Regions from separate parts of the Arthrobacter sp. 10N44_2 genome, predicted to be linked through region 1. Evidence: predicted binding sites of a transcription regulator. Region 1 holds the regulator's gene; the other holds the start of a gene.

Region 1 (7,356 bases):
ACCCCGGCGAAGAGCCTGGACCCTTCGGGGACGGCGACGGTGTTCCAGCCCATGTGGGGCACGACGTCGGCAGGCAACAGTTCCACCTTGCCGGGCCACTCCCCCATGCCCTCGGCTTCGGTGCCGTGTTCGACGCCGGCCTCGAACAGCACTTGGAGCCCGACGCAGATGGCCAGCACGGGGCGGCCTCCGGCGACACGGCGGCCGATCATGCGGATGGCGTCAACGGCCTTGAGTTCGCGCATGACGGTTTCGAAGGCGCCGACACCGGGGACGACGAGGCCGTCGGCATTGAGGACATCCTCAGGCTTGGAGCTGAGGATGACTTCGGCGCCGGCCCGCTCCAGCGCGCGGACGGCGGACCGGACATTCCCGGAGCCGTAGTCCAGCACCGTAACTGTGGGCTTTCCCTGCGGGGAGACCGGCTTGGCCGCGGCGGCGGGGTCGATGATGGCCCCGTCGCGGAGCACCGGGCCGGTCACAAAGCACCCTTTGTCGACGGGATGCCCTCGACGCGGGGATCCGGCTCGACGGCTGCGCGCAGGGCACGGGCAAAGGCCTTGAACTGGGCCTCGACGATGTGGTGGGGGTCACGCCCGGCAGTGACGTTCATGTGCAGGCAGATCCCGGCGTGAAGGGTGATCGCCTCGAAGACGTGGCGGGTCAGGGAGCCCGTAAAGTGGCCGCCGATCAGGTGGTATTCCTGGCCTGCCGGCTCGCCGGCGTGGACCAGGTAGGGACGGCCGGAGACGTCCACGACAGCTTGCGCGAGGGCCTCATCGAGGGGAACGGTCGCCTCGCCAAAGCGGCGGATCCCGGCTTTGTTGCCCAGGGCGGTCCGCAGAACCTCGCCGAAAGTGATGGCCACGTCCTCGACAGTGTGGTGGACATCGATGTGGGTGTCGCCGGTGGCCTTGACGGTCATGTCGATCAAGGAGTGCTTGCTGAGGGCCGTCAGCATGTGGTCGTAGAACGGGACCGACGTGCTGATGTCTGAAACGCCGGTGCCGTCCAGGTTGATCTCGACCAGGACCGAGGACTCGCTGGTGGTCCGTTCCATGCGTGCGGTCCGGCCCTCGGCGGCGGTGGATCCGGTGGTGCTCATGTAGATGTGTCCTTTGGAAGAAGGCAGGGTGTTGGGCAATCTGGCGGGGACGATTGGGCTCCCCACCAAGTCTAGGCCTGCGGCTTTGCGGAGCCGGCCAGGATGAGTTCAAGTGCCTCCAGGAAGGCTGTGGTTTCTGTCTCAGTGCCGGCGGTGACGCGCAGGTGCCCCGGAATACCGACGTCGCGGATGAGGACACCGGCGTCCAGCATGCGCTGCCAAACCTCATGGGGGTTCTCGAGGCCGCCGAAGAACACGTAGTTGGAATCAGACGCGGCCGGGGTCAAGCCCAACCGCGTCAGTTCCGACACGATCCGGTCGCGCTGGCGCTTGATGTCCTCGACGTCCGCCATGAGCGCCTCCCGGTGGCGCAGGGCAGCCAGGGCCGCAGCCTGGGTGATAGCGGAGAGGTGGTACGGGAGACGGACCAGGCGCAGGGCATCCGCGACCTCCGGGGCCGCGGCCATGTAGCCGAGCCGCGCACCCGCGAGGGCGAAGGCCTTGCTCATGGTGCGCGAGACGATGAGCCGCTCCCGGCCAGGCAGCAGGGTGAGGGCACTGGGCGTGCCGTCGTGGGCGAACTCGTGATAGGCCTCGTCGACGATCACGATGGTCTGGCTGGCCTCGCCGGCGTCATAGACTGCCTCGACCACATCAAGGCCCAGCCCCGTGCCGGTCGGGTTGTTCGGGGAACAGAGGAAGACAATGTTGGGCTGAAGCTCGCGGACTTGCTGTGCCGCTGATTCCGCACTGAGCCCATAGTCGGACGCGCGGGCCCCGACGACGTACTCCGTATCCGTGCCGGAGGCCAGCAGCGGGTACATCGAATACGTGGGAGGGAACCCGAGGGCCGTCCGGCCAGGGCCCCCGAAGGCCTGGAGGATTTGCTGAAGGACTTCGTTGGAACCATTCGCGGCCCAGATGTTCTCCGCGTCCAGCCCATGGCCAAGGTATTCGGCGAGGGCTTCGCGCAATTCGGTGAATTCGCGGTCCGGATAGCGGTTCAGCCCGGCAGCGGCGGCGCTCACGGCTTCGGTAATCGCGGCGCGGACATCGGCCGGGACCCCATGGGTGTTCTCGTTGACGTTGAGCAGGATGGGGACGTCCAGCTGCGGCGCGCCATACGGACGCAGGCCACGCAGATTGGTTCGGAGGGGCAGTCGGTTGAGGCGCTCAAGCTGGTCAGTCACGTGACCAGTTTAAGTGGTAGCGGGACGGGCGCTGAAACTGTGACGCCCGCGACGGCACCCGGGGGTGGCTACTTGGACGGAACAAACAGTTGCTGGCCCGGCATCACACGCGCGGCGTCCAGATTGTTCAACTGCACGATATCGGCCACAACATCGCGGGGATCGCGCTCCGGGGCCACCGACCCGGCAATGGCCCAGAGGGACTCCCCCGGTTGGACTGTGACGGATACGGTCGGCGTCACCGAGAGCTGGTCTGCGGAATCTGCCGCTTTCGCGGGAGCGTTGAGGAATCCGCTGAAGGACAGGATGAACGCCGCCAGCAGAATCAGGGGGACGCCGAAAAAGACGAAGCGTCCGCGCCGGGTGAGCCGAAGCGGCGGCTGCTTGGTCCGGCCGCCGGAAACCGCGGCGGCGGCTCCTTGCTGCGCCCGCGACGGCGCGGAGCCGCGGCGCCTGGCGTTGAGCGGGTACACGTTGCCGTGACTGGAAACGCCCTGGCCCATGCCGCTTTGGTCGAGGCCGCCGTGTCCGATGCTGCCGCGTCCGATGCTGCGGCTATCCGCTGCGCCACCCGGACCAACACCACGGTGGCGGGTCGTGACGCCCTGAATGTTAGTGCCGTCAAACGCGCTTGAAACTGACATGAACTGAGCCCTCCTGGACCATAAGTTGCCGCCCGGCGTACTCACGTACTCGCCGCCAACCGGCCGAACCTTCGAACATAGAACCGAATATTGCCTGCGAACCCAGATCGTCGGAATCGAACACATATTCGAATCTTACTTGTTCTGTTTTAGCACTTACTAACGAACGATGTCGAGACTCGCTAGAACAAATGTTTGAAAAAGGTCTGCGGCTGGCCTATTTTTGAGGGACAGGACAACCACTTTCGAACTCCCACTTTCGAACTACCAGTGGGAATTCATTCGTAGTTGATCAGCAGGGTCTGACATTTCAGGCCGGAAGTTCCCGGTGACAGCAGCCACGGCAGCCGGGCGGAACGGAAAGGCGTTGGCGAACATGGCAGCACAAGCCACCGGCGGCAGGGCCACCCCACGGAGCCCGCAGCCCGCCCGGGCCCCCAAGAGCCTCACCGTCCGGCAAAAGAAAATCCTGGAGACCATCCAGCGGTCCGTCACGGACAAGGGCTACCCGCCGTCCATGCGCGAAATCGGCGACACCGTCGGTCTCGCCAGCCTGTCGAGCGTGACCCACCAGCTCTCCCAACTGGAAAAGCTCGGCTACCTGCGGCGTGATCCGAAGCGGCCCCGGGCCATGGAAGTGCTCATGCCGCTGACCCTGGACGAGGGGGCCACGCCGATATCTGGTATCGAGAAGTCCAGCCCCTTGCGGGCCGTCGGCGGCCTGTCGGTAACCGAGCTCGCCAGCGCCACTGACACGGCAATGGTGCCGTTCGTCGGACGCATCGCCGCCGGCGGGCCGATCCTCGCGGACCAGGTGGTGGAGGACGTCATGCCGCTGCCCCGCCAACTCGTGGGCCATGGCGAACTCTTCATGCTCAAGGTGGCCGGCGACTCGATGATCGACGCCGCCATCTGCGACGGCGACTGGGTGGTTGTCCGCCGCCAGGGTGATGCCGTGAACGGCGATATCGTTGCCGCCTTGCTGGACGACGAAGCCACGGTCAAGACCTTCCGCCAGCGGGACGGCCACACGTGGCTGTTGCCGCAAAACACCCAGTACGAGCCCATTCTGGGCGACCACGCCGTAATCATGGGCAAGGTCGTATCGGTACTGCGCTCCCTCTAAACTGCGCTCCCCTTAGCCATCCGGGGCATGCTGCCAGTTCGGAGCGGCCACCCCGCGGCGGATTTCCGGCGCAGGGTGACGGCCCCGGTTTGGGACTTAAGCTTTCGCGGAGTCTTTCGCCAGGCGCTTCAGGGCTGCCATGGCAATCGATGAATCGGTGGTGGGCCAGAACGGCGGCAGCGCGGCGCGCAGGAAGCCGCCGTAACGCTCCGTGGAGAGCCGCGAATCCAGCACTGCCACCACGCCCTTATCCGAGGTCGAGCGGATCAGCCGTCCGGCGCCCTGCGCGAGGCGGATGGCGGCGTGCGTGGCCGAGACGGCCATGAAGCCATTGCCGCCGGACTGGGCCACGGCCCGCGAACGTGCCGTCATCAGCGGGTCGTCCGGCCGCGGGAAGGGAATCCGGTCGATGACCACCAGCCGGCAGGACACGCCAGGGACGTCGACGCCCTGCCAGAGGGACATGGTGCCGAACAAACACGTGTCAGGTTCGTCGGCAAACTGCCGCACGAGTGCCGTCATGGTCGACTCCCCCTGGCACAGGATGCTGAGGCCCAGCCGGGGCCGCATGGCCTCGGCTGCTTCCTCTGCGGCGCGCCGCGAGGAGAACAGGCACAGGGCGCCTCCGCCGGAGGCGCGGATCAGCTTCTCGAGTTCGTCCAGGGCCTCGGGGGACGTTCCGCGGCCGGGTTTGGGCAGGTGCCGGGCTACGTAGAGGATGCCCTGCTTCGGGTAGTCGAACGGGGAGCCGACGTCGACGCCGGTCCAGCTCGGGGCGCCGTTGCCAACCAGGCCCAGGCCGCCGGCGGCGGGTTCGAAGGCAGCGCCGATGGCCAGTGTGGCCGAGGTCAGGATGACGGTGTGGTCCGCGAACAGGCCCTCGCGCAACCGCCCCGCGACGCTCAGCGGGGCAACGTTGATCAACGCCGGCGCGCTCTCGTCCGGCTGGGAGTAGCCCTGCGCCGGGTCGAAGCTGCTGTTGCGGGAGAACCACACGACTTCGCGGTTTTCGCGCGCGGCCAGGAGGCGTTCACAGAGTTCCAGGATGACCATGAGGCGCGAGCGGGCCAGCTGCCGTCCGCCGTCCGCCGACACGGAGCTGTCCCCCTTGGAATCGGACAGGGCGGCGCGGCACGCGTCGCGCAGCTGGTCGATGCAGTCCAGCTGCTCGCTGTTCAGGCCATTGGGCATCAGCCCGCTGGGGACGCCGTCGATGGCGAGCTCCAGGTGGGCGGCGGCATTGTTCAGCGCATCCACGGTGATGCCCGTGTGCTTCCGGGCCCCGGACGCGGCGGCGTGCACCATCGCCACGGAGAGCTGGCCCGAGACCGCGCCCGTGACGCGGTCCTGAAGTTCGTGTGCTTCATCCACCACGACGACGTCGTACTCGGGCAGCACCGCCAGGCCTTCGAAGGCACTGACGGCGAGCATGGCGTGGTTGGTGACCACGACGTCGGCATCGGCGGCGTTCTGCCTTGCCAGTTCGCTGAAGCATTCGGCCGCTAGCGGGCATTTCTGCGCACCGAGGCACTCCATGGAGGTGACCGAGACCTGGCGCCAGGCCCGGTCCGTGACGCCCGGCATGAGCTCGTCGCGATCCCCCGTCGCGGTCTCCTCGGCCCATTCGCGCAGCCGGACAACTTCCTTGCCCAGCTGGGAGGACGGCCCGCCAAGTGCGGCGGCAAAGTGCGGCACGGACGTGTCCTCGCCCAGGGAAAACAGCTGTCCCTCGGAAGGTTCTTCGGACGGGAAGCCGCCCTCGAGTTTGTGCCGGCAGACGTAGTTGGACCGGCCCTTGACCAGGGCGACCTTGACGGGCCGCTCCAGGGCAGGGGTGATGGTCTTAAGCAGCCTGGGCAGGTCCCGGCCCACAATCTGCGTCTGCAGCGCCAGGGTGGCGGTGGAGACCAGGGTGGGTTTGTTGCTGGTCAGCGAATGCGCGATCAGCGGAATCAGGTAGGCCAGCGACTTGCCGGTGCCGGTGCCGGCCTGGACCAGCAGGTGGTCGCCGCTGTCTATCGCGCGCGCCACCTGCCGGGCCATTTCGTGCTGGCCATCGCGGCTCTGCCCGCCCATGCCGGACACGGCACGGTCGAGCAGCCTAACAACAAACTCCTCGCCGGCCGCGCCGGCAACCGAACCGGCGCCTGTGTCACTTTCGGCTGGCCCGGCGTCAGCTGGTTCGGCGTCAGCTGGTTCGGCGTCAGTTGGTTCGGCGTCAGCTGGTTCGGCGTCGGTCCTGGTCACCGCAGCCTCAGTCATTGCTGATGAAGGGATCCAGTTCGGCGGCGAGTCCTTCACGCACCATCACCACGGCACGGGTCCCGGTTTCCTCGTGGTCAAGGCTGAGGATCTCGGCGTCGCTCTCGTGGAGCTTGCTGATCAGATCCCCGCGGTTGTACGGGATGAGCAGTTCAAGCTTCACGCTGGGCCGCGGAATGCCGTCACTGATGGCCTTGAGCAGTTCCGGAATGCCTTCGCCGGTGCGGGCCGAGACCACCACGTGGCGCGGCTCGCGCTGCTTGAGCCGTTCGACCACGAACGGGTCAGCGGCGTCGGCCTTGTTCAGGACAATGATTTCCGGAACCTTGCGCGCGTCGACTTCGCTGAAGACCGTCCGGACAGCCGCGATCTGGCCTTCCGGATCCGGGTGCGAGACGTCCACGACATGCAGGATCAGGTCAGAGTCGGCGACCTCTTCCAGCGTGGAGCGGAATGCCTCCACGAGCTGGGTGGGCAGGGAACGGACAAAGCCCACGGTGTCGGCCAGGGTGTATCCCAGCCCGTCAGCGGTTTCGGCCTTGCGGACGGTGGGGTCCAGGGTGGCGAACAGGGCGTTTTCCACCAGCACCCCCGCGTCGGTCAGCCGGTTCAGCAGCGAGGACTTCCCGGCGTTGGTGTACCCGGCGATGGCGACAGAGGGCACGGCATTACGACGGCGGTTGGCGCGCTTCGTTTCCCGGGCAGGCTTCATGGCGGCGATTTCGCGCCGCAGCTTGGCCATCCGGGTGCGGATCCGGCGGCGGTCCAGTTCGATCTTGGTCTCACCGGGACCACGCGAGCCCATGCCGGCACCGGCGCCGCCCACCTGGCCACCGGCCTGGCGGGACATCGATTCACCCCAGCCGCGCAGGCGCGGGAGCAGGTATTCGAGCTGGGCGAGCTCCACCTGCGCCTTGCCTTCACGGCTCTTGGCGTGCTGGGCGAAGATGTCCAGGATCAGCGCTGTACGGTCAATGACCTTGACCTTGACGATGTCCTCCAGCCCGCGCCGCTGGGACGGGGCCAATT
Region 2 (7,356 bases), on a different contig from region 1:
CCATCCCAAGGACGGACGCCCCATTGTCTTCGCGGGACTCTATGAATGGTGGCGGGATCCGTCCAAGGCAGAGGGTGACCCGGAGCGCTGGATGCTCTCGACCTCGATCATGACCACCGACTCGCCGCCGGAGGGCTACGCCGGGGGAATGCTGGCCGAGCTGACCGCGCTGCATGACAGGGTTCCGCTGCCCATGAACCGCGAGACCATGCAGACGTGGCTGGACCCGCAGGCCGATGATGCGGCCGGGCTCGTGGATCTGGTCCGGGCCGGGGCGCACGACGTCGCGGAAGGCTGGACGATCGACGCCGTCGGCACCGCCGTCGGGAACGTCAGGAATGACTCACCGGAACTCATCCAGCCGGTGGGGAGCCTGTTCTAGCGGTACGCCGGCCTGTCTGGCGGCTGCCCGGCGGCTGCCAAGGCACGGGGCGGCACTGGTTACCTGAGTCAGAGCGTTACTTTGCCGCCGCCGTCGACCGACCAGTCGGGGTTGAAGGCGACCTCCCAGCGGTAGCCGTCGGGATCGGCGAAGTAGCCGGTGTAGCCGCCCCAGGGCTGGGTCTTCGGTGCCGCAACGATGCGGGCTCCCGCGGTCCCGGCTTCGGCCATCACCCGGTCGACGTCCGCCGTGCCGGCCAGGTTGTGGCTGAGCGTGATGCACGCAATGCCGGCAGGGGCATCGGTGGCCGCCTCGGTCTGCATTTGACCCGCGTCCCAGAGCGAGAGGATGAGGCCGTGGTTGACCTGGATGAAGAGCACCTCCCCGGGGACTTCCCGGTGGACCGGCCATCCGAGGCCATCGACGTAGAAGCGGCGTGAGGCGTCAACACTGCGGACACCTAGCGATATGAAGTCGACTCGTGGCTGCATCTTTCGATACTGTCATGCACATGCCCACAAATCACGCAGACGACAAGGCCGCCCAGGCCGACCGCGAACAGCTCGCCGCCGTGCGGGTGGCTGTTGACGAGGTGGACGAGCAGATCGTGTCCTTGATCGGGCGCCGGGAACGGCTGATCCGGATCGCCGGGACCCTCAAGGCGGACAGCGCCGAGGTCCGTGCGCCCGGGCGTGTGGAGCGGGTCATCGAACACGTCCGCGCCACGGCGGAAAAGAAGGACATCGACGTCGAACTTGTCGAGAAGACCTACCGGGCGATGATCGATGCCTTCATCACGCTCGAGCTGGAAGTGTACAAGTCCAGCTCCTAGAAGTTGTCTAGAGGGCTTCTTCGACAGGCACGTTGGCCTGGTAGTCCCGGCCGTCACAATCGCTGAAGGCCGTCATGAGATGGCCCTTGGGCAGGCCAAGCACAGTCGTAAGCGGGAAATGGCCGGTAATGGTGTTGCCCGAGTGTTCGACCCCCTTGAGGTCGAAATTTTCCTCGGTGCCGTCGTGGCTGAAGCAGTAGAAGGACACGGCTTCGCCGTTCATGAACTCGATCCCCATCCTGCGCTGGTGGGAATAGTCCGGGGTGGCTGCCAAGAGCCCCACCACGTAGGCGCCCTGGCCGGGGATGTTTCCGTCTATATCAAAAGTCGCCACCAAGGTTGGATCCTTGGCGGCGATGCTTACGTGCTTCAGGAGTGCGTTATGGGAGCTCATGGCTCAATCCTGCTACCTGTACCTGCGTGAGTCCACCCCCGATCTGGGTTTTGTCGCCTCTCCGTCGTAGACTGATTTTATTCGAAGATATGTTCGAATAAATCCATGCGGCCTGGAACTCCGGGCGCCGGATGCGGAATGGACGTAGGAAGTCGAAGCGGGGACTGGGCCGGCTCCAGCCCGGACTGGGTCGGGAGGCAACGTGGGTATTTTCAGCGAGTCCGTGGATGTCGTCTGCACGCCCTCGGGCCAGCCCCTGCGCCTCGACTGGGCCGGCCGGCGCTACACGGTCTGCGCGGACCCCGTCCGCTGGTACGAACGCCGCCAATGGTGGGCCGAGGAACGCCGGGCGCCACTCGGAAGCGGGCCGGGCCTGGTGGACCATGAGATCTGGCGGGTCCAGGTGCGTGCGGCCGGGGATCACGCCGCGGATTCCACCCTCACCCTTGACCTGACCCGGCATGTCGGCAGCGGCCGGTGGCGGCTCCTGAAGATCCACGACGCCCTGCAGCCCCTCCGGAAGCCCGAATCAGCATGAGTTTCACCCATCTGCACGTCTCCACCGCGTTCAGCGCCCACTATGGCGTCTCCTGGCCGGAGGAACTTGCCGCCGCGGCCGCCGCTGACGGCGCCACCGCGCTGGCCTGCACGGACCGCGACGGCCTGTACGGAACCGTCAAGCACCTGAAGGCGTGCATGGCAGCCGGGCTGGATGCAATCGTCGGGGTGGACCTTGCAGTCTTTGACGACGACGGCGACCACCGTACCCAGCTCGGGGGACGCGTCGTCGTGCTGGCGCACGGACACAACAACGGTGCCGGCTACCGGGCGCTGTGCCGGCTGATCTCCGACGCCCACGCCCGCACCACGGGCAAGGCCGGGGGAATAGTGCCGGTGGCCGTCACCCGGGCGGAACTGGCCTCCCGCACCCTGCACCCGGAAACCCTGAAGCCGGTCCTGACAGTGCTGATCGGCCCGGACTCCGACGTCGGCCGGGCCATGGGCGGCCGGCGCTACCTGCGGCCCCGCACCCTGTTCAAACGATGGCTGGACGCCATGCCCCCCGGAACGCTGGCGGCAGAGGTTGTGTCCCAGCTCAGCCCGCCCGGGGAACCGCTGAGCACCGCCCACGCGGTGCGCATGCTCAAACTCGCCGCAGAACACGGGGTGCCCGCCGTGCTGAGCAACGCTGTGCGGTACGTGGCTGAGGACGGCGCGGCCACCGCCGATGTGCTGGACTCGGCCCGGACACTGAAATCCCTCCCCGAGCTCTCCGCCGCCCCGCTTCTGCAGCCCAACGGGCAGGGCTGGCTCAAATCGGCGGCCCGGATGCTGCAGCTGGGCAAGGAGATCATCCACGCCGCCGGCTACGGCACTGCGGACCTCAAACGGCTCCTGGCCCAGACCGAGGCGCTCGCGGACCGCTGCCGCATGGATCCGGAAGCCGACATGGGCTGGAAACAGCCCGTGGTCCCGGAGGCATCCGTGATCGGGATCGACGGCGACGCGCTCGCCGAACTGACCCTGCGGTGTGAGGCCGGCATCGGCCGCCGCTTCCCGGGCATTTCCGGGCAGCGGGAACAGCAGCTGAGGGCCAGGCTGGAGCATGAGCTCCGGATCATCGACTCGCTGGGCTTCGCCTCGTACTTCCTGACCGTCGCAGAGGTCTCCCGGATGATCCTGGCCCTGGGCGTCCGGGCGGCCGCGCGCGGTTCGGGCGCCTCCAGCCTGGTCAACTACCTGATCGACATCAGCCAGGTGAACCCGCTCCAGCACGACCTCATCTTTGAACGCTTCCTCTCCCGCGACCGCGCCACGCTGCCGGACATAGACATCGACGTCGAAAGCGCCGAACGGCACAACGTCTACCGGAAGATCTTTGAGCGCTTCGGCGCCGAACGCGTCACGCTGATGAGCATGCAGAACGGGTACCGCGCTCGCGGTGCCGTGCGCGATGCCGGCCTGGCCCTGGGCATGGACGACGGCGAGGTCGGGGAAATCGCCAAGCAGCTGTGGCGGTTCTCGGCCCGGCACTTCCGCGAAGCCCTCGTGGAGAAACCCGAGCTGAAGGAATTCGCGGACCGGGTGGAGCAGCGAGGCTTCTCCGAGAACCAGCAGCTGGACCTGCTGGTGGACCTCACGGAGCGGCTGGACCGGCTGCCCCGCCACATCTCCATGCACCCGTGCGGCGTCATCCTCGGCGATGCCACCCTGCTGGACCGCACCCCCGTCCAGCCCAGCGGCCTGGGCCTGCCCATGAGCCAGTTCGACAAGCACGACATGGACCCCATGGGCATGCTCAAACTCGATGTCTTGGGCGTCCGGATGCAGAGCGCCATGGCCTTCGCCGTCCGGGAAGTCATCCGGCTCCACCCCTCCAAGGCCGAGGTGGTGGCCGCCGGCGCGCATCCGGCCGGCCCGGACGGGACCGGCCCGGACTACATCGCCGAGGACGGTCACATCGACCTCAATGCGGTCCCGCTCGACGACGAACCCACCTTTGAGCTGATCCGCAGCACCCACACCCTGGGCTGCTTCCAGATCGAGTCCCCTGGCCAGCGCGAACTGATCGGCAAGTTGGCCCCCCGGGAGTTCAACGACCTCATCATTGACATCTCGCTGTTCCGTCCAGGCCCGATGAAATCCGACATGGTCCGGCCCTTCCTGGAGCACCGGCACGGATTCGCTCCCGAGGTCTACCCGCACCCGGACCTCAAACCTGTCCTGAAAGAGACCCACGGGGTCACGGTCTTCCACGAGCAGATCCTCAAGACCTTCGACGTCATGACCGGGTGCGGGCTGGCGCGGGCCGACGAGTTCCGCCGTGCGCTGGGCAACGACGTGTTGGAAGCCAGGGTGGAGGAGTTTTTCCGGAAGGAGGCGCGGGCCCGGAATTACAGTCCCGAGGTGGTGGACAAGGTCTGGGGCACGCTGAAGGCCTTTGGCAGCTTCGGGTTCTGCAAGGCCCACGGAGCCGCCTTCGCCGTGCCCACCTACCAGTCGGCCTGGCTGAAGGCACACCACCCGGAGGCGTTCCTCGCCGGGCTGTGGGAACACGACCCCGGAATGTACCCCAAACGCCTGCTCGTGGCCGAGGCCCGCCGGCTGGGGATCCCCATCCTTCCCCTCGACATCAACCGGAGCCAGGCCGAGTACCGGGTGGAGCGGGTGCAATCCGGGCCGGACCGGGGCAGGCTGGGCATCCGGCTGAGCCTGAACGGTATCTTCGGGCTCTCCGGCGCCGAGCTGAAACGGATTGTGGCCGGCCAGCCCTACGACTCCCTGGCGGACCTGCGGGCCAGGTCGCGGCTCAGCCGGCCCAGCATCCAGCGACTGGCCCAGCTGGGCGCCTTCGATTCGCTGCACCGGGCGTCCGGGGGAGAAGCCAACCGGGCGGATCTGGTTCAGCACCTGCAAAAACTACAGGCCCGCCCCCTCCGGAAGGGCGTGGAAGTCATTGAGGGCCAGCTGGCGTTGCCGCTGGGGGACGTGGAGTTGACGAACCTCAAGGCGGCACTGCCCGCACCCAGCATGGTGGATAACGTCCGCGCGGAACTGGACCTGATGGCTGTGGACGTCAGCGAGCACCTCATGACCAGCCACCGCCCGCTGCTGGACCGGCTGGGCGTCACCACCGCGGACAAGCTGCTGGGACTGCGCAACGGCACGGAGGTGCTGGTGGCCGGGGTCCGGGTGGCCACCCAGACCCCGCCCATGAGGGGCGGCCGGCGTGTGGTGTTCATCAGCGTCGACGACGGCACGGGCTGTGTGGATTCGGTGTTCTTCCACGAGGCGCAGGAGCAGTCCGGACCCTTGCTGTTCGGCACCCGCCTGCTCCTGATCCGCGGCACCACCCGCCGGACCGGGCCGCGGGGGATCAGCATCAGCGCCTCCATGGCCTGGGACCTCAGCCGCCCGGAGACCCTCCCGTTTCCGGCATCGGCTCCCGGCGCCACCGGCCGGAAGGAGCCTTACCTGTCCGGCCCCCTGTCCAGCCCCCTGGACGGGATCAGCAGGAACCTCGCCATCACCGGGCTGGGCGGCTGACCGGCCGGCGGTGCGGCTCGCTCGTGGCGCGTTGGTTGGCCTCTGGAGAAACCGATAGCATGGACGAGGCTGGCTGTGGTCCCCGTACGCCACAAGCTACGAAGCCTTAACTTTGAATAGGAGACACCCGTGTCAGATGCCCAGCAGATCACCCTTCTCGTCGACGGCGAAGAGACCAAGGTGACTACCGGGACCACCGGCGCGGAACTCTTCTTTGAGCGCCGCGACGTCGTTGTGGCCCGCGTTAACGGCGAGTTGAAGGACCTGGACCAGCCCCTTCCCGAGGACGCCAATGTCGAGGCCGTCACCATTGATTCCCCGGACGGGCTCAACGTCCTGCGCCACTCCACGGCCCACGTCATGGCCCAGGCCGTGCAGCAGCTGCGCCCCGACGCCAAGCTCGGCATCGGCCCCTACATCACGGACGGCTTCTACTTCGACTTCGACGTCGCGGAACCGTTCACCCCGGAAGACCTCCGCCAGCTCGAAAAGATGATGCAGAAGATCATCAACCAGAACCAGAAGTTCGTTCGCCGCGTGGTGTCCGAGGACGAGGCCCGCGAAGCGATGAAGGACGAGCCCTACAAGCTCGAACTGCTGGGCAGGAAGAATGACGCCGCCGAGGCCGGCGAGGGCGTCAACGTCGAGGTCGGCGCCGGCGACATCACCATTTACGACAACGTGGACCGCAAGAGCGGCGACAGCATCTGGTGCGATCTGTGCCGCGGCCCGCACCTGCCGAACACCAAGCTGATCTCCAACGCCTTTGCCCTGACCCGCTCCTCGGCCGCCTACTGGCTGGGCAACCAGAACAACCAGCAGCTGCAGCGCATCTACGGCACCGCCTGGCCCACCAAGGACGCGCTCAAGGCCTACCAGGAGCGCATTGCCGAGGCCGAGCGCCGCGACCACCGCAAGCTCGGCGCGGAACTGGACCTGTTCTCCTTCCCGGATGAGCTCGGCTCAGGCCTGCCGGTCTTCCACCCCAAGGGCGGCATTATCCGCAAGGCCATGGAGGACTACTCCCGCCAGCGCCACGTCGATGCCGGCTACGACTTCGTCTACACCCCGCACATCACCAAGGGCCACCTCTACGAAGTCTCCGGCCACCTGGACTGGTACCGCGAGGGCATGTTCCCGGCAATGCACATCGACGCGGAACTGAACGAGGACGGCACCGTGCGCAAGCCCGGCCAGGACTACTACCTCAAGCCGATGAACTGCCCCATGCACAACCTGATCTTCCGGTCCCGCGGCCGCTCCTACCGCGAACTGCCGCTGCGGCTCTTCGAGTTCGGCTCGGTCTACCGCTACGAGAAGTCCGGCGTGGTGCACGGCCTGACCCGCGTCCGGGGCATGACCCAGGACGACGCCCACATCTACTGCACCCGCGAGCAGATGAAGGACGAGCTCACCAGCACGCTGAACTTCGTCCTCGGCCTGCTCAAGGACTATGGCCTGGACGACTTCTACCTCGAGCTCTCCACCAAGAACGAGGACAAGTTTGTCGGCGACGACGCCACATGGGACGAAGCCACCCGCACCCTCGCCGAGGTGGCCGAAGCCTCCGGGCTCGAGCTCATCCCGGATCCGGGCGGAGCGGCATTCTACGGCCCCAAGATTTCCGTCCAGACCAAGGACGCGCTCGGCCGCACCTGGCAGATGTCCACCATCCAGCTGGACTTCAACCTGCCCGAACGC

What was found. The regulator LexA, encoded in region 1, represses DNA repair genes until DNA is damaged. The targets are predictions, from matches to a motif close to TCGAACANNTGTTCGA.
Region 2: a site for LexA is predicted at 1,690-1,705, ahead of AC1DBX_RS01150 (DUF6504 family protein). Genes of this name have one in related genera too.

The regions. Positions count from the first base shown of each region.
Region 1 is NZ_JBFTHT010000015.1:51,355-58,710, forward strand. Features, by position in the region: gene hisH (imidazole glycerol phosphate synthase subunit HisH) at 1-482, opposite strand, end outside; gene hisB (imidazoleglycerol-phosphate dehydratase HisB) at 479-1,105, opposite strand; gene AC1DBX_RS15560 (histidinol-phosphate transaminase) at 1,177-2,295, opposite strand; gene AC1DBX_RS15565 (LysM peptidoglycan-binding domain-containing protein) at 2,364-2,798, opposite strand; gene lexA (transcriptional repressor LexA) at 3,316-4,065, shown strand; gene AC1DBX_RS15575 (ATP-dependent DNA helicase) at 4,162-6,327, opposite strand; gene hflX (GTPase HflX) at 6,320-7,356, opposite strand, start outside.
Region 2 is NZ_JBFTHT010000001.1:235,347-242,702, forward strand. Features, by position in the region: gene AC1DBX_RS01130 (SOS response-associated peptidase) at 1-382, shown strand, start outside; gene AC1DBX_RS01135 (VOC family protein) at 451-873, opposite strand; gene AC1DBX_RS01140 (chorismate mutase) at 888-1,214, shown strand; gene AC1DBX_RS01145 (hypothetical protein) at 1,222-1,608, opposite strand; gene AC1DBX_RS01150 (DUF6504 family protein) at 1,811-2,146, shown strand; gene AC1DBX_RS01155 (DNA polymerase III subunit alpha) at 2,143-5,655, shown strand; gene thrS (threonine--tRNA ligase) at 5,785-7,356, shown strand, end outside.